4 regions of the uncultured Gilvimarinus sp. genome follow, and region 1 is predicted to be linked to each of the others. Evidence: predicted binding sites of a transcription regulator. Region 1 holds the regulator's gene; each other region holds the start of a gene.

Region 1 (4,561 bases):
CCGAGAAACACTTGGCATCTGCGAAAAAGCCTATATCGTCAGCGAGGGCCATATCATCGCTGAGGGCAGCTCGGAGCAGGTTCTGGCCAATCAGAAAGTGCGCAAAGTCTACCTCGGTGACAACTTTATGCTGTAAAGCCGAGCAGCCGCACCACCACTTGACAATTTCTATTTTTTGACTTTCAGGCACAAAGATTGCTTAGTACTATTGCTTGGCTTGGTGTTGATGACTAAACTCCACAGTTACAACAACACAATCTGAGTGCCATTGCTAACATTATGAAGCAGTCCCTACAGCTAAAGTTGGGTCAACAGCTCACCATGACGCCGCAGCTGCAACAGGCCATCCGCCTCCTGCAGCTATCGACGCTGGATCTGCAACAAGAGATCCAAGAGGCGCTGGACTCCAACCCCATGCTCGAAGTTGAGGAGAACCTCGACGACAACACTGGTAGCGACCAAAAGGATAGTGACACCGACGGCAAAGATGAACGCCGCGATAACAGCCAGGACGAGCTGAACCCCGCAGACCCAGCGAGCACCCAAACCACCGCCGAGGCGGACGAACCCACCGCTGACAGCGAGTGGAGCGAGTCGATCCCGCAAGACCTACCCGTTGATACCAGCTGGGATGATGTCTACGAGAGTTCGTCGTCAACATTACCCGCCAGTAACTACGAGGGCGACGATAACGACTTCGAAAGCCGTCGCGGCAATACCGAATCGCTCTACGACCACCTAATGTGGCAGCTCAACCTCACGCCCATGTCCGAGCGCGATGAGATCATTGCCCTGGCGATCATTGACTCCGTCGAGCCCTCGGGTCTTCTCAGTAGCAGTATCGAGGATATTTTTGAGGGTTTAACCGCCAATTGGGACGACCTAGAACTCGACGAGGTGCAGGCGGTACAACACCGCTTACAACAGTTTGACCCTTGCGGCACTTGCAGCATCGACTTAGTCGACTGCTTACTGGTGCAGCTGGCCCAATACGACAAAAGCACCCCTTTTTTAGAGGCGGCGCAACTGATTGTGCGCCAGTACTTGCCGTTGCTCGGTAGCCGCGACTACCGCCAACTGATGCGCAAGACCCGCCTCAAAGAACCTGAGTTAGCTCAAGCCGTGGCGTTGATTAAAACCCTTAATCCACACCCCGGCGATGGCATCAGCACCAGCGAAACCGAGTATGTCGTACCCGACGTGTTTGTGGATAAGAAGGAAGGACGCTGGACAGTTGAGCTCAACCCAGACATAGCGCCAAAGCTGCGGATCAACTCCGGCTACGCCTCTATGGTCAAACGCGCCGACTCCAGCCGCGACAACACCTTCTTAAAAGACAACCTGCAAGAGGCCCGCTGGTTTTTAAAGAGCCTGCAAAGTCGCAACGAAACTCTGCTAAAGGTGGCCACCTGTATCGTCGAAAAGCAACGTGGTTTTTTAGAGTACGGCGCCGAGGCCATGAAGCCACTGGTGCTGCACGATATTGCCGAGCTAGTGGAGATGCATGAGTCGACTATCTCGCGGGTCACCACCCAAAAGTACATGCACACGCCACAAGGCATATTCGAGTTAAAATACTTTTTCTCTAGCCATGTGAGCACCGATTCTGGCGGCGAGTGCTCGTCGACCGCAATCCGAGCTATTATTAAAAAGCTGGTCGCGGCAGAGAACCCGAAAAAACCTCTGAGCGATAGCAAAATCACCGAGATGCTTTCCGATCAAGGGATTCGCGTTGCCCGGCGTACAATCGCCAAGTATCGCGAGTCGTTGAATATTCCGCCTTCTAATGAGCGCAAAGGGCTGGGTTAAGACACCGGCCCATGTGACAGAACTTCTAATCCTTGCTATGTTGAAGTTCTGCCAATCGCTCGAGGCAATGCGCTAATACCAAGGGTGCAGCACAACAACTTAGGCAGCAGACAGACACGAGGAGCAGTGTATGCAAGTAACCATCAGCGGCCATCACGTCGATGTCACCGAAGCGATTCATAATCACATCGAATCCAAACTGGAACGACTGACTCACCACAGCGATTTGATCACCACAATCAATGTTACCGTGTCGGTAGAAAAACAAACGCAAAAAGCCGAGGCGAAGATTCACGTTAACGGCAAAGACATTTTTGCTGACGCCGAGTCAGACGATCTCTACACCTCGATTGATGCCATGACCGACAAGCTCGACCGGCAATTAATCAAACACAAAGAAAAACTTCGCAGCCACCGCTAATTAGTTACTAACAAGTTACGCAAAATACTATGCAAATTGCACAGATCTTATCGCCTGAACGTACCCTGAGCCGAATCGAAGGCGTCAGTAAAAAACGTGCCTTAGAAATTCTCGCCAACACCATTGCCGAGAGTATCCCCGGCATGGATGCCGACGAAATCTTTCGCCGCCTGGTCGCGCGTGAGAAACTCGGCTCGACCGGCATTGGCCACGGCATTGCCATTCCTCACAGCCGCCTGCCGGGCTGCGAAGCGACCATCGCCGCACTGATTACGCTCAAAGCGCCGATAGATTTTGATGCGATTGACGGCGAACCCGTCGACGTTCTGTTTGCCATGTTGGTACCCGATCAAGCCAATGACGAACATCTACACACGCTGGCAGCATTGGCCGGGGCGCTCAACGAAAGCGCCTATCGGCAAACTCTGCGCGATGCTGACAGCGGCCAGGCTCTATACGCGGCCGCCATCGCTCACGACAACGGATAGGTAGGCGTGTATGCACCTTGTCATTGTCAGCGGATTATCCGGCTCAGGTAAAAGTACCGCGCTCAATGCGCTGGAAGACTCCGGCTATAACTGCATCGACAACTTACCGATCAGCCTACTGCCAGCCTTAGTCGATCAAATTCAGCTGCATAAAGATGCCGACAACCAAAACTTTGCCATCGGGATTGATATTCGCGATGCCTGGCAAGACCTGGCAATGTTTCCAGTCGCCATCAAGCCACTGCGCGATGCTCGCCTGCCCTTTACCGTTATCTTCCTAGATGCTGATGCCGATAAAATCGTCCAGCGCTTTAGCGAGACCCGGCGCAAACACCCCCTAAGCAACAAACACACAAATTTAACAGAAGCGATTGAAACTGAGCAGCAGCTACTATTGCCTATGCGCGATAGCGCCGACTTAGTGGTTGATACCAGCGCATTAAACGTGCATCAATTACGGGAGCTAATTAAAGAGCGAGTGGCGGAGCCCGACGCAGAGGGTATGGCGGTACTGTTTGAATCTTTTGGTTTTAAACACGGGCCACCCAACAACGCCGATTTAGTCTTTGACGCACGCTGCCTTCCCAACCCCCACTGGGACCCTAACTTGCGCAGCCAAACCGGTATCGATCAGGATGTCGCGCAATTTCTTGACGAACAGCCGCTGGTGCAAGACATGCTGGCGGACGTAAAAGGGTTTTTAGAACGCTGGTGGCCGCATTATCGAGCCAACAACCGCAGCTACATTACTATTGCTATAGGCTGTACCGGCGGCCAACACCGCTCGGTTTACCTGTGTGAGAAGTTGCAGGCTCACTTTGCCAGTCAACTGGACAATGTCCAGGTCAGACATCGCGAGCTTGGCCACTCAACCAAAGAGAGCCATTAAATGCCAGAAAAGTTTGTTACCATCGTTAACCATAAAGGCCTACATGCCCGCTCTGCCGCCAAACTGGTTGCGCTAGCCAAAGAGTATCCCTGCCAAATACAGCTGCAGGCCGCGGATAAATCGGCCGACTGCGCCAGCATGATGGCATTAATGATGCTGGCCGCCGGTATGGGTACCGAGGTATGCGTACGTGCCGAGGGCCCCCAAGATCATGCGGCGGTCGAGGCCATCTGTGCGCTGATTGAAGCGGGATTCGACGAGCAAGACGAATAACCCGTACCACTGCAGCGCTCAGCATGAGCTGCTATAATCGCGCCCCACCCAACACGAGCCAACCGCGACGCCATGACGACAGATTTTGAAGCAGACACTGAAGAATTCGAAGGTCCGAGTAAGTCTCAGCGCAAACGCGACATGCACGTGCTGCAAGAAATCGGACGAGAGCTTACCGAACTCAAAGAGTCGCAACTGGCCAATATCGAACTGCCAGATGAGTTGCGCGAGGCCATTCTGGAGATGGAACGCATTCGCCAGCGTGAAGCCAGACGCCGGCAATTACAGCGTATTGGGCGATTGATGCAGTTGGTCGATGGTGAAGAAGTCGCCGCACAACTTGCCGCGATAAAATCTCAGGGCACTCTTAGCATTCAACGCCAGCACTTAATTGAGCGCTGGCGCGATGAGCTACTCAGTGATGAGGCAGACGCACTGAATCGCTTTATTGCCGAATACCCCAACATCGAGATTCAACACTTACGCCAGCTTATTCGTCAGGCTCGTAAAGCACCAACGCAAACCAAGGCGACGACTCACGCACGCAAGCTGTTTCGTTATATTCGGGACACTTTAGCGCAACACGAATAAAACTGTCGTTTAGCCACCATCACACTATTGCTCTTCGGCTTCGGCCGCACGATCAAACGCCGTCACCGGGTCATCCCAATCGCCAGTAAT
Region 2 (4,561 bases), on a different contig from region 1:
GAGACGGCCTCGTCAGGGTTTTCGCCGCAATAGAGTGATTTGGCTAATAGGTGGGAGAACTGTGCGGAGCTCCCACGCAGTAGCCAGTAAGTGTGAGCATTTTTATCGGCTCCTTTAAGATCCCCAAGCATGGTGTGTTGTCTCGTCAGAAGTTGATGACAGTCCGCAATGCTCTCAGGTTGTTCTGAAAAAAGCTTTATTATCTGGCTGATGGTCTCAGTCGCCGCTTTAAAATCACTCGTTACCGCTTGTTGAGATGGCGCTCTTTTAAAAACATTTGGGTCAAAATGAGGCCGAATCAGTGCGTCCACCATCGACATTTTGTTCGCGATTGGACTAGATGCGATAGCAATATCATCGATTTCAATGGGCTTAGCCCCGTCAATCAGTACGCCATCACTGGCATTGTGACACTCGAGCCCGGGTGTATGCCGGATAACATCACTCACCATCTCTCTGGCTGCAGCGTATATGTTGTTACTGATAATTTCGTCGCCGCGGTTGCCTGGTAAAGTTGTCGTGTTTTTAGCGTCACGCTGATATAGGTTTAAGCTGGCAACGTGCTCTTTTTTGATGTCATAGTGTTTACTGTGAGAGGAGTGGTGTTGCCCCGAGGCCGAAAAGCCCAAGTCTAGCCCAAAAAAGTAAAGTTTTTTGAACCCCATGTTAGCCATTAGCGCGATCGCCGCATTGGCAACAGTCGGGTTGCAAGAGCGTAGGCTGATAAAAGGTTTCTTCTGGCCAGCGAACCGGCTGACGTAGTGCGTCCCTAAATCGTTTGACTTCATCGCCATTGACCTTTTGGGGAAAAGGTCAAATACATCGGGGTGCACCGTGTTTAGAGCGATTAAAGCGATGTCATTGCGGAACTCTTGTGACGTGGAGGCGGTTATCCACTCGTAAACGGGCCGTGTACGTTCCATTTCAATGTGTATGTCAGGTTTGATGCCCATTTTTTGGAGAGAGCCAAGCGCGGTACCACAGGAGACGATCAACGCGTTGTTCTGTTGAGCGGTTAACAGGCCTTGGGCCTTATCCAGTGATGGGCCGTTTGCGATAATAAATACGGGGGTTTTGGCGGTAATTTCTGTCGCTTTGTTTTTCTTGGTTAAAATTGGCATCCTTTTTTTAAGGTTAGCAATGGTGTGAGCTATACTGACTTGCTCGTCATCAAAATAACCTGTCATGCTCAAAGTGGCTGGTAGTTGCTGTTTGAATGTCTTCAGGGAAGCCTTCATTTCATTACTGATTAAGTGTTCGAAGACATAGCCTTTGATGGCATTGTGGTCGCCTATTTGGCGAATATAATGGTTTACCAAAGTAAGGTATTCGGTAGTCGACTTCCCCAGAATTAGATTGATGGTTTTGTTGTCTTGGTCGAATTGCTCGGCAATCGTTTGCCAGTCGATACAATACAGCGATGAGTAAAAGCAGTCGGTGGAAGGTTCAACGATGCACAAGTTTTGAATGTTTAAGCGTTCGATAAGCTCGGGTATATGATAACCACTGCCGATCCCCAATATTTTCATAAATTGAATGGGCTCATCGGTGCCGGCTTTTCGTTCTTTCGGACTCACTTCTTTTAATTCTTCAATGGCGGCATTATGATTCTTGAAGTGAATATCCTGATCGGTGTTGGCCCCGTGTTTGGCGCTAAAATCAAGTACATAATGCTTAGGAGCATTTAGGTAGTAATCGACGGCTTCACGCAAATATTGTTCGGGGTTGTAAGGGTATAGGGCTTGATTGGTTTTGATGTCAACTAAATTGAAGTGACCGTCATCATCAACCATAGGCCTGACGATTGCTGGTTGGTAGTGACGGTATTGATCGTAGATATCCGGCAGCACTTGCTGGAAAAACGCCAGGTTTTTTTCGAACTGGATGTTGGCCTTTAAGGCGTTTTGTTGTGCTTGCGCTTGCCGCAATGTCTCAGAAATGTCACTCATGGACCCAAGTTCCTTGTTGCTGCCAGATTTTGGGCGGCAATTGCCTGCCGCTATTGAACACTATGCTTTATTAGCCCTCAAAATAGCACGAAGTGTGCCACAAAAAAATCTGTTAAAAGCTTAAAGTTATTGGAATATCGGCCGTTACGGTTATTGGGTGAGATGTCTCTGTAAACTTTAAAATTGTACTTCGCCGCTAATTGAGAGTGACTTTATGAATGCCTACAGCGCCGCCAAGCAATACCAGCAAGTTAATGTGCAATCGAGTGTGATGGACGCCTCGTCGCACCGGTTGATCCAAATGTTATTTGAAGGCGCGCTGGAGCGTATTGCCCAGGCCAAGGGTGCGCTGGCGCGTGGCAGTTTTGTGCAAAAGTCTGAGCGGATCACTAAAGCGGTCAATATCGTACAGGGGTTGCAGGGCAGCTTGAGCGATACCGAAGGTGGTGAATTAACCGCCAATCTTGATGAGCTGTACGATTATGTGATTCGCACCTTGATTCAAGCGAACCGGGGTAACGATGTCGGCAAGCTGGATGAATGCGCGCAGTTGTTGGGTGATATTAAGTCCAGCTGGGACCAAATCTCTGATCACTCAAGTGCACAGCCCGCCGGAGCCTACTCTTGAGGTTGGTCGCCACCAGCGCGCCAAGCCTGGCAGGAGAGGGCGGCGTTGCTCAGTTGCAGCAGCTACAGGCGGATATGCGTGCGGCTTTAGGTGCCGGCGATTATCGCCGCGTGCGGCAGCTGGATGATACCTGTACCCTGGTGCTCGATAGGCTTATTGAGATCAACCGCCAGCAGCCCGGTGCGCTGCTTCAGGCCATGCTCGATTTGAAACAGATGTACGCCGATTTATTAACCGAGTGTCAAACGCGCCCAGCACGGGTTTGTTGACGGCGAAACGTCCACACGCAGTATTATTTTAAAGCCTATAAGCCGACCAAATGTTGGCTTATAGGCTTTTTTGATTGCCATCTCTATAGCGCAAAATTGCAGCTGTAAGGTCTTGTTTTATATGCTATTGTAAATAGCCGCGTCAATTGTTTGACTAATCCCAGTAAACCCGCTATCTATATAAATACCGCTTTTCGTTCTGAGGGCTTGGGCCTATTCCCGAGTGACCGTCAGAACGACCGTTTTAAGGTCGAGTATGTGCCGAAACAATAAAATTTTAATTGTCGATGATAACGACTCAAGTCGCCAAGAATTGGCGACGATTTTTGGTTTTCTCGAAGAAGACACCTGTATTACCACCTCGGATGAGCTAGAGGCGACCCTAGCGGACGGGGATCAGGCCAAATCTTTTATGTTGGTCGTGGTTGGCGAGCAGTGCCGCCTGTGGGGGGAGCAGCTGCTGGATCGCCTAGAGCAGTGGAACGACGAAACAGCGGTGGCCCTGGTGGGGCAGTCGCGGTTACAAGCGCTGGATAACTATGCTGCCAAGCTTCGGATTAAAGTCGTAGGCGCGATTTCTACCCCCGTCAGTTATACGCCACTAATCAATATTCTGCATCGCGCTCGTTTGTTTGGCGACGCGCAACACTCTAATAAGCAGCGCGCCCAGCGCCGCCCGGTGCATCTGTTTCGCTCCTTAGTAGGCACCAGCCGCGAGGTACAATCCGTTCGCGATATGATGACTCAGGTGGCCGATAAAGAAGTGTCGGTACTCATTACCGGTGAGTCGGGTACGGGTAAAGAGGTGGTCGCGCGCAACCTGCACTACCACTCGGCGCGTCGAGAAAAGCCCTTCGTACCGGTCAATTGCGGCGCGATTCCCGCCGAGTTGCTAGAAAGTGAGCTGTTTGGCCATGAAAAAGGCGCCTTTACCGGAGCAATCTCGGCCCGCGCTGGGCGCTTTGAGTTGGCTGAAGGCGGCACCCTGTTTTTAGATGAAATCGGTGATATGCCGCTTAACATGCAGGTAAAAATCCTGCGGGTATTGCAAGAGAAGTGCTATGAGCGCGTGGGCAGTAACCGCACTGTGCCGACCAATGTTCGTATTATTGCGGCGACTCACCGCAACCTAGAGTCCATGATTGACGAGGGAAGCTTTCGCGAGGACTTGTATTACCGGCTCAATGTCTTTCCCATTGAGCTGCCATCGCTAAAAGATCGCTCCGAGGATATCCCTCTGTTGATTAACGAATTGGTCTCGCGCATGGAGAGCGAAAAGCGCGGCTCGATACGGTTTAACTCAGCGGCTATTTTATCGCTGTGCAATCACACCTGGTCGGGCAATATTCGCGAGCTCGCTAACCTAGTCGAGCGCATGGCGATTATGCACCCTTATGGCGTGGTTGGGGTTCAAGATCTACCTCCCAAGTACCGTCATGTAGATGTTGAGGACGAATCCTTTACCCTCGAGGAAGAATCTGCCCCCGGTGCCGCCGTTGTGAGCTTACACGACACGGCCCTGCTGCCAGAGCAGGGCATTGACTTGCGAGAGTATTTGACTAACTTAGAGCGTGACCTGATTCAGCAGGCACTGAACGATTGCGGCGGCGTTGTCGCGCGCGCCGCTGATAAACTGTCTATTCGGCGCACGACGCTGGTCGAAAAGATGCGCAAATACGATTTACAGCGTTAGCCCCGGTGGTGGCCGGCGGATG
Region 3 (4,561 bases), on a different contig from region 1:
TAAGTTGTCGACTAAGCCGATGACACCAGCACCAAAAGCGATAAGAATAATGCCATCCACATAGCTGCCCACGGCCAATAAGTAAGCCGCAACCGGTGCCCAGATAATAGCGGCGCCCACCGCGGGCAGGAGCGATAAAAACGCCATGACCACAGCCCAGAGTAAAGCCGCCGGAATCCCCAGTGCCCAGAAGATAAACCCACCCAGCGCGCCCTGCACGATGGCGACCACCAAATTGCCTTTGACGGTGGCGCGAGTTACCTCGGCAAATTTAGCAAACAGCAGGCGCTCGCGGGTGTCGCCCATGGGCAGCGCCCGAATCATTAGCTCTAATAAACTGCTGCCATCGCGCAATAAAAAGAAGGTGAGGTAAAGCATTAAGCAAAAGCCGATCACAAATTTAAAGGCGTTTTGACCAATGTTAAAGGTGTATTGCGCAATAAATTTGCCGCTGTTCATAGCAAAATCGACGGCTTGCTTTTTTAAGTCGTTAAAGTTTACGCCAAAGCGCTCTAAGGTATCTTTGACGATAGGAAAGCTGCCCTGAAACTGCTCGATCTTTTTGCCGGGGTCTAGCTCGCCGGAGTCGATTTGTTGATACAGTGCTGCGGCTTGAGCGATGACCGAGGTGACCAAGAAGATAACCGGGATAATCACAATGATCAGGCAAAACAGCAACGTAATAAGCGAGCGAATGTTAGGGCGGTGTTTGAGTCCGCTTAAAAAACGAGTTTGCGCCGGGTAAAAAATAATCGCCAGCGCGCAGGCCCAAAATACCGGGCCAAAAAAGGGCTGTAAAATACATAAAAACGCGATGGATACGATGATCAGTAATCCAAGAAACGATTTTAATTCGAGAGTTTTTCTAAACTCAGACATGAGTGTGCCTCATCGCATAATCGCTGTAAGAGATAACCACGGCGCTCGGCGCCGCGGTCATTAATTATTCTGCTGAGGCTGTTTTGGTCGGTTGCGCCAGCAATACGATTAGAGCAATAGTACCTATTACCGGAATAAACGCGAGTAATAACCACCAAGGTGAGAAACCCGCATCCCGTAAACGGCGCACGCCCGCTGAAATGCCGGGAATTAATAGCACCAGACCGTAAATCGAACTGATAAGGGCGGTGCGAATTAAGTTCTCGATAACGGCGATACCGAGAAGGATAAGAAGGTTAACCAGTACGAACATCCAGTACTGGGTGCGAGTCCAGCGGCCGGAAAAGTCGGCGTACTGGCGAAATGCTTGTAAGTAGTAATCCATAATAACCCTCATTATGTGAAACCCGGCGGTTTGGCGCAGGTGGGTTTATCCTTTAGGTGGCAAGTGTTACTTGCCTGTGTATTTTCACTTAAAGCGGTAGTCCGTGTCGACCGCTGGCGTTGGCCTGCTAATTTCTGGTGCGTATCCATGCACCCGCATAGTAACACTGCCCAAGACGATAGCATCCTGTGGCTGTGGGATTTATGACTTATTTGTAACTTGCTGTTATAAAAAGGCTTTTGTCGCTTTAACTAATTGGCATATATCGTGCGTTTTGCAGGCACAGAGGTGTGGCGCCTGATGCATTGGCCCGCGCTGTTGTTTCCTGCTGACATAAGACCCGATGCTATGCCGATGATCCGTCGTACTATACCGCCGACTGTTATTAAGTGTGCTGTTGTTGTTACCCCGATGCTCTTGTGGGCCTCCCCGAGTGTTGCGGCGCCAGAGGCTACGCAAAGCATTGATACCGTCTGGATAGCGCTTGCGGCAGCGTTGGTGTTTTTTATGCAGGCAGGCTTTGCGTTGCTTGAGAGCGGTATGGCCCGTAGCAAAAATGCCATTAACGTTATTATGAAAAACTACGCTGACGTTTGCCTGGGCTCGCTGGTGTTTTGTTTGGTGGGGTTTGGCTTAATGTTTGGCACCAACCCCACGGGCTTTTGGGGTACCGATCATTTTTGGCTAAACCCTAATGCGCAGTGGGATTGGACCTTCGTGCTGTTTCAGACCATGTTTGCCGCCACGGCGGCGACCATTGCCAGTGGCACCATGGCCGAGCGCACTCGCTTTGGCGGTTACCTGATTGCCGCGTGTTTTATTATGGGGGTGCTCTACCCGGTGTTCGGCAGTTGGGTGTGGGGCAGCGCTTACCATGGTAGTGGTTGGTTGGCGCAATTGGGTTTTATCGATTTTGCCGGTTCTACGGTGGTGCATTCATTAGGCGCCTGGGTGGCGCTGGCGGGGGCGTTAGTCGTCGGTCCGCGAATAGGCCGGTTTGATGCCGATGGCAAGCCGCGCCGTATTGCCGGCCACAACTCCAGCTACGTTGCCATGGGCGGCTTTATTTTGTGGTTGGGCTGGTTTGGTTTTAACGGTGGCAGTACTTTGGCGGCCGATGTGGCCATTGGTTTGATTAATTTAAACACCCACTTATCGGCTTGTGCTGGCGCGGCGGGGGCGTTGCTAGCGTGTCGCTTAACGGGGGTAAAAGTCCGAGTGGAGCACGTGGTAAACGGCAGCCTAGGTGGATTGGTGGGCATTACCGCCGGCTGTGCGACGATGGACCCGCTGTACGCGATTATCACCGGTTTTGTGGCGGGTATTGTGGTGGTGTTGGGCTCGCGTTTGCTGCTGCGTTTAAAAGTGGATGATGTGGTCGGTGCGATTCCGGTGCACGGTTTTGCCGGCGCGTGGGGGACTTTGGCGGCGGGTTTATTTTATCGCGGCGATCTGTTTTCGGTTGAGTTAGTGGTGGTGCAGCTGACCGGTGTGTTGGTGTGTTTTGTCTGGGCGTTTGTCGGGGCGCTAATAATTTACGGGCTTATTAATGCCGTTTCTCCGTTGCGGGCAGATGCCCAGCACGAGCAGCGCGGTTTAGATATTACCGAGCACGGCGAAATTGGCTACCCGGAGTTTGGTAGCAACAAAGCTTATAACAGCCGCACCCTTGAGGTGATAGAGCCATGAGTGCTGAGGCGGAGCAAACCCTTAAGCGCCGGATTGTGTTTACGGCGTTGGCGGATTACCTAAGTGGCGAGTCATTAATGCAGGCGCTTAACCTATGGGAGGCGAATTACGCCGCAAAGCCGGTGTATGCCCTGAATGAGTTTGTGGGCAAACTGGGTGAACACCCGGCGATCGCCGGTAAGCGCAAAGATGTGATCCGTACGCTGTTAAGTCTGAGCCAAAACCCGGTTGGATTGCTGCCTAATCCAACGGCACAACATACCAGCTTTAAGCCGGTGGCACGGCCCGAGCCGGGGGTTTACCCCGAGCGGTTGGATAAAGTGTTTGCGCATTTTTTAACGGCGTTAGAGATGGTAATGCCAGCGGATGAATTTGTAACGCTACGTCTTAGTTTTTTACTGCGCCTGAATGATATGCCCCTCAACCCTACGCTTAAAGCGCGTTTGCGTATGTGGTTTGATTCGGAAGGTAGCGACAGAACGTTTTCGGTGGTGTGCAATGCACCCGAGATCCGGCGAGTGGTAAACCAGCTATATGTGGCTTTGTGTGAACAGTACGGCCCGGTGCAGGCCGACGATACGTTAGCGGCGACGGTAATGTGGTTAGAGCGCAAGCACCCCGCCTGTGTGCGAGACATCCGGCGCTTTTTATAGCGCCGGATAATCCCAGCGGTTTACCAGCCTAACTGCGGCTCGCGGTAGTACTCGATACCCATGGCATCAAGCATGGGGCGCAAGGCATTAAGGCGCGCTAAAAACTCTTGGTAGTTGCGGTCATCTTCACGGCTCCAGCCGAGCTCGGCGGTGACGGCCACACGCGGCCACAAGCGATTGTCGGCCGCGTTGTCGCTGTGAACCAGCTCGGACCACATAGCCGACTCTACTCCCATCACTTGCTCAAAGTCTTGCGGGTTTAACTGATAGGCACGCGCTAGCGGTACGCCCTCTTTGCGGCACCAGTCATAGGTGTCGGGCTGGCCTTGATAATTACCGTGGTCAAAGTAGCTGTAGGAGCAGGGCGATAAAATCAACTGGTGACCGCGATCCAGCGCGGGCTGAATATCGTATTGGTCATTCCATAATTGCAACAGTACGTCGGGGTCGTTGTCGGCCACCGAGCCTTCCTCCCACGCGATCGCGGTGCGGCCTAAATCGCTCACCATACGGGTTGCACGGGCGATAAACTCTGGGTAAAGCGGGTCTTTAATTTCATCGCCACCAATGTGGATGTATTCCGATGGAAACAGTTTGACGATCTCGCTCAGTACATCTTGGACAAACGGGTAAGTGGTGTCCGGATCGGTTAAGCACAGTTTGCTAAAGCCAACCTCCAACCCGTTGTAAGGAGCAAGGTTGGTGACATCGTCGCAGGCAAGCTCATTGTATGAGGCGATAGCCGCTTGCGTATGGCCGGGCAAGTCGATCTCGGGCACGAGCGTCACGTTGCGCGCCTGGCCGTAACTGACAAGCTCGCGAATCTCGGCTTGGGTATAAAAGCCGCTACGGCCACCTTTTACGGCGCTGGCGCCGCCAATCTCGGTGAGCTTGGGGTAGCCTGCTATCTCGACGCGCCACCCTTGGTCGTCACTTAGATGTAAGTGCAGGCGGT
Region 4 (4,561 bases), on a different contig from region 1:
CTGGATATATACCGGCCCCAAGCCTCAGCTAATGCCTGTGTGATTGTATTTGTCTACGGCGGTAGCTGGGACAGCGGTGCCAAAGAACAGTACGGGTTTGTCGCGGCGGCGTTAGCGCGCCACGGCTACACGGTAGTGGTGCCCGACTACCGCCTCTACCCCGAGGTTAAGCACCCCGAGTTTGTCGCCGACGTGGCGAAAGCTGTGGCCAGCGAGCCGGTGCAGACCTTGCTTGAGGGCAACTCGCTGGTGATGATGGGCCACTCGGCCGGCGCTATGATTGCAGGTCTTATCAGCTACGATGCTAAATACCTACAAGCGGAGGGCTTAAGCCCCGATATAATCGCCGCCTACGTTGCCTTGGCCGGCCCCCACGATTACTTTTTACCCACGCAAAAGTCTCGCTGGACGAATATCTTTGGCGACGACGAAACCAAACAAGTTGATGCCTTAACCGTCAACCATGTCACACCGAAAAATCCGCCTACCCTGATCTTGCACGGTGCCGATGACGAAACCGTTACCCCTAGGTCGGCTGTGTCTCTCGAGCAAAAACTAACAGCGGCGGGCGTACCGGTCACTCGTAAAACCTACCCCGGGGTGACCCACGTAAAACTTCTGGCGGCCATGGGCAGGCCTTTAGGGTTTTTGGCGCCGACGTTAGACGATGTAGATGAATTTTTGCGGCGGCGTTGTGATGGCGCCAGCCTTTGATACCGCGCTAAAACGTTTTGGGCCGTGCCAAGGCTTTGTTTGTTAATAGGTGTTCGTCGCGGTATTACGTTGCCGGCGTTGAGTGATGCTTGAGTCTCGTATAGCGCGCCGCTCGAGCGCGACATCATTGTGGCGATGATCGGGTACATAGCTCGATAAACGCTTTAAGCATAGGCTGCTCTTGCCGCTCAGGCGCTAATACCCACGAGAACCGGCGCTCTAAATTAAGCGGTGTAGGCAGTTGCACTAACTGACCACTGGCCAGCTCGCGGGCAATGGCCAAGTGTGATAAACAGCCCACGCCCAGCCCAGCAATTACGCTTTGTTTAATAGCTTCTTGGCGATTTAACGCTTGGGCGATGTTAATTTTTACCCCTAAACGTTGAAGCTCCGCGTCTAAAATCGAGCGTGTGCCGGAGCCCGACTCGCGAACCACCCATGGATACTGCAAAAGTTTTTTAAAGCTGGGTTTGCGCAGTTGCGCTAAAGGGTGTTCCGGCGCGCTAAAAACCACCAGCTGGTCGGTTTGCCACGGTGTGATCAAAAGCTCCGAGTGCATTGCCGGACCTTCAATTAACCCTAGCAACGCTCGTCCTTTAGCAACACTACTCAGCACTTGGCTGGTGTTTTCAATACTGAGTTTAATATCGGCCTGTGGGTGCACGTGTTTAAACCGAGCGATCAGCGATGGCGCTAAATAACTGGCAATGGTAATGCTGGCTGCCAAGTGCATAACGCCCATCACTGAGCCGGTGGCCGGTTGCGTGAGTTGTTGGGTCAGCTCAAGAATCTGCCGTACCCGTGATAAAATTTGTTCGCCCTCCGAGCTTAGTAGCAAGTGCCGGCCACGGCGCTCAAACAACGGATAACCGAGCGATCTTTCCATTTCTTTTAACGCCTGACTGGCGGCCGGCTGGCTAATGGCTTGCTCATTAGCGGCTTGGCTCAGGCGCTCAAGCCTGGCCGTTGCTTCAAATATACGCATTTGTCGCAGTGTTACATTCATAAGAATAATTTAACTCTTATATAAATAATATCCAATATACCTAAGTGTTTGTGCGCCGTACAGTAGCACCCAACTGGAGGTCATTATGTGGATGTTACTGATTGCTTTGGCTGGCCTAGCGCTGGCAGCCGCGCAACTACCCGTTTTGGCGGCGCTCGGTATCGGCGCTTTGCCGCTCGCCATTATATTGGGGATGCTGGTGGGCAACAGCACCGATCTGCCCGATCGTAAAAGTGCACAGCAGCCCATGTTGTTTTGTCAGCAAAAAATGTTGCGGCTGGGGGTAGTATTACTGGGCTTTAGTTTGAGTGTGCAGCAACTGGTTCAGGCCGGCTGGCAAGTATTAGTGCTCGATATGCTCGTGGTTATCACTGTACTTTTACTGGGTTTTTACCTCGGTGTACGCTGGCTCAAAATGTCTGCCCCCTTGGCGCTACTGACCAGCGTCGGTAGTGCCGTGTGCGGCGCATCGGCAATCATGGCGGTAGAGCCTGTGGTTAAGGCGCGTGAGCGGGATATTAGTATTGCAGTTGCCACGGTGGTGACCTATGGCTCACTGGCGATGTTTTGCTATCCGGTTATTTTTCACTTAACGGCGCCCGACAGTGCCAGCTATGGCGTTTATATTGGTAGTACGGTGCATGAGGTGGCCCAGGCGGTGGCGGCGGGTCAAGCGATTGACGAGCTGGCGTTGCAAGGTGCACTGGTGGCAAAGCTGGCGCGGGTGATGATGTTGGCGCCTGTGGTGTTTGTATTAGGTTTTTTCTGGCAGCGGCGGCAAGCGGCCCATCATCCGCAGGGCAAAGTATCACTGACCATCCCTTGGTTTGTCTTAGGATTTATTTTGGCAAGCATTATTCGCAGCTTTGTGCCCATGCCCGATCTTCTATTAGGTGTACTGAAGGCGGCATCGCAATTGACGTTGGCGCTGGCGATGGTGGCGCTGGGGTTAAAAACCCGCTGGCATTTATTGGCTAATGGTGGCGGTAAACCGTTTTTACTAGCGGGAATTTTGTGGCTGTTGCTGCTTGGCGGAGGCTTTTACCTAGTACCACAGATATTGGCTTGGTAGCGTTTGGGTTAGGCTGGCCTTTATCTCTATGCTTGGTTTGTGTCGCACTGGTTGTAAGGTCACGTTAATGGCCGTGGCGGAGCTGATCCTGTTATTTATCGCGCACTAAAAACTTTAAGTGACTTACGCACAACGCAATAACATCGCAACCGGACCTTCGTCGTGGTTCCCTCCAATCAAATATCTCAAACACAGTAAAATTTACAAGTTAAGGTGTGTTTACGCAAAATAAGTAAAAAGGGTGTGATCCCTCAAGCTTGAGGTAGTAATGCATTTGATGCAGATGTGCCGCGCCCAGCAAGGCTGCCAAGGCGTTTGAGGTTAAAACTGCTTTCATTTCATTCTTTGGCACGCTACCTGCTGTAGGTAACGTACACACTCGAAAGAGTCTTTCGTAAGGCAACAGAAATAGTTGCACCAATAGTTTTTGGTGGAACGCCAAATGTTCGACAAAAGTGAGGAATTATTATGAACAGTGATCAGTTTGAAGGTAAGTGGCATCAATTTAAAGGTGGCGTGCAGGCCCAGTGGGGCAAGTTAACCAATGATGACCTTGATCGAATAGAGGGCAATCAAGAAAAGCTTGCCGGAGAGATTCAGGCCAAGTACGGTAAGTCTAAGGAAGAGGCTAAAAAAGAAGTTAACGATTTTATTGATAGCCTTTAAGATTACATGGCTGTGCAATAAAAGAGTTGCTTACTAAAAAGGCTGCCGATGTTTATCATCGGTAGCCTTTTTAATGTCAAAGCTATAAGAGAAGTTAATTAGATGTTGTCTTCGAAGAAAAATCAGCAACACCCTTATCGGTACGTTTAATCGGTTTTATCGTCCCGTCATCATTAAAGTGCAGATATTCAGCGGCGCTATGACGCTGACGGCCGCAGGCTGAATCGATGTCTAGCCAGCGGTGATAAAAAAGTATCCACTGACCTTTATACTCAACAATAGAGTGGTGGTTATTGCTGTTGTGCTCCTGCCCCATAAACTCGCCTTTGTACTCCCAAGGCCCCATGGGCGATTTGGCCATATAATAACTCAGCACGCGGTTGTTTTCGGGCATGGTGAAGTAATAATTGTCATCGCGCTTAAACACCCAGGGGCCTTCCATTTTTGGCTCATAGCCACCCATATCCATTTTTATTAGATCGCCTTCTGTGCTGCGCATGTCGTCTGCCATTTTGATGACATGGTAATCGTGGTCTTTGGCGTGCACGTACAAATACGCCTAACCGTCGTCGTCAATAAATAGGCTCGGGTCATTGGCGTAGGGCGATGTCCACAGCGGCGCGTCAATTACATCTTTAAATGGCCCGGTGGGTGAGTCGCTTTCGGCAATGCCAATGCCCATCCATTTAGTGCTGTTCTCTGGGTTAACCCTGTCTTTATGGCCCGAGCCTGCCGGAAAGACCAAATAGTATTTACCATTTTTATAAGCCGCATCCGGCGCCCAGGCGTAGTTGTCTGCCCAGCTTATGTCGTCAACCGATAACAAAGGTCCGTGAGTTTCCCAGTTTTGTAAATCCGTAGAGGAAAACGCATACCAGTCTTTCATCCAAAAGTCTTCTTGACACTCCTCGTCGTGCGAGGTGTACACGTACATCTTGCCGTCGTTCCAGACATGGGCCGAGGGGTCGGCGGTACGTAAGCCTTCGCCAAAGTTAAGGGGGTTACCATTAGCGGTCGTTTGGGCGGTATGGTGATGTGCGCAGCCAGCCATCGTGGCTGCCATTAAAGTTGAGGTGATTATCGCCGTGATTTTATTCATTATA

What was found. The regulator sigma-54, encoded in region 1, starts transcription at its own class of promoters, with help from an activator protein. The targets are predictions, from matches to a motif close to TGGCACANNNNTTGCNNT.
Region 2: a site for sigma-54 is predicted at 2,032-2,049, ahead of AACY82_RS03325 (6-hydroxymethylpterin diphosphokinase MptE-like protein). Genes of this name have one in related genera too.
Region 3: a site for sigma-54 is predicted at 1,521-1,538, ahead of AACY82_RS16395 (ammonium transporter). Genes of this name have one in related genera too.
Region 4: a site for sigma-54 is predicted at 3,139-3,156, ahead of AACY82_RS13700 (CsbD family protein). Genes of this name have one in related genera too.

Annotation. Positions count from the first base shown of each region.
Region 1 covers NZ_CAXAUC010000004.1:124,980-129,540, reverse strand. Annotated here, with positions in the region: gene lptB (LPS export ABC transporter ATP-binding protein) at 1-136, shown strand, start outside; gene AACY82_RS08980 (RNA polymerase factor sigma-54) at 280-1,809, shown strand; gene raiA (ribosome-associated translation inhibitor RaiA) at 1,940-2,230, shown strand; gene ptsN (PTS IIA-like nitrogen regulatory protein PtsN) at 2,260-2,718, shown strand; gene rapZ (RNase adapter RapZ) at 2,729-3,607, shown strand; gene AACY82_RS08960 (HPr family phosphocarrier protein) at 3,608-3,880, shown strand; gene yjgA (ribosome biogenesis factor YjgA) at 3,953-4,471, shown strand; gene AACY82_RS08950 (YhdP family protein) at 4,496-4,561, opposite strand, start outside.
Region 2 covers NZ_CAXAUC010000001.1:764,568-769,128, reverse strand. Annotated here, with positions in the region: gene AACY82_RS03325 (6-hydroxymethylpterin diphosphokinase MptE-like protein) at 1-1,949, opposite strand, end outside; gene fliS (flagellar export chaperone FliS) at 2,164-2,577, shown strand; gene AACY82_RS03315 (hypothetical protein) at 2,574-2,846, shown strand; gene AACY82_RS03310 (sigma-54 dependent transcriptional regulator) at 3,103-4,539, shown strand.
Region 3 covers NZ_CAXAUC010000016.1:33,300-37,860, reverse strand. Annotated here, with positions in the region: gene AACY82_RS16405 (AI-2E family transporter) at 1-879, opposite strand, end outside; gene AACY82_RS16400 (DUF805 domain-containing protein) at 944-1,264, opposite strand; gene AACY82_RS16395 (ammonium transporter) at 1,565-2,953, shown strand; gene AACY82_RS16390 (hypothetical protein) at 2,950-3,606, shown strand; gene AACY82_RS16385 (beta-N-acetylhexosaminidase) at 3,627-4,561, opposite strand, start outside.
Region 4 covers NZ_CAXAUC010000009.1:97,250-101,810, forward strand. Annotated here, with positions in the region: gene AACY82_RS13685 (alpha/beta hydrolase) at 1-714, shown strand, start outside; gene AACY82_RS13690 (LysR family transcriptional regulator) at 839-1,720, opposite strand; gene AACY82_RS13695 (putative sulfate exporter family transporter) at 1,806-2,792, shown strand; gene AACY82_RS13700 (CsbD family protein) at 3,261-3,458, shown strand; partial or broken gene AACY82_RS13705 (family 43 glycosylhydrolase) at 3,553-4,557, opposite strand.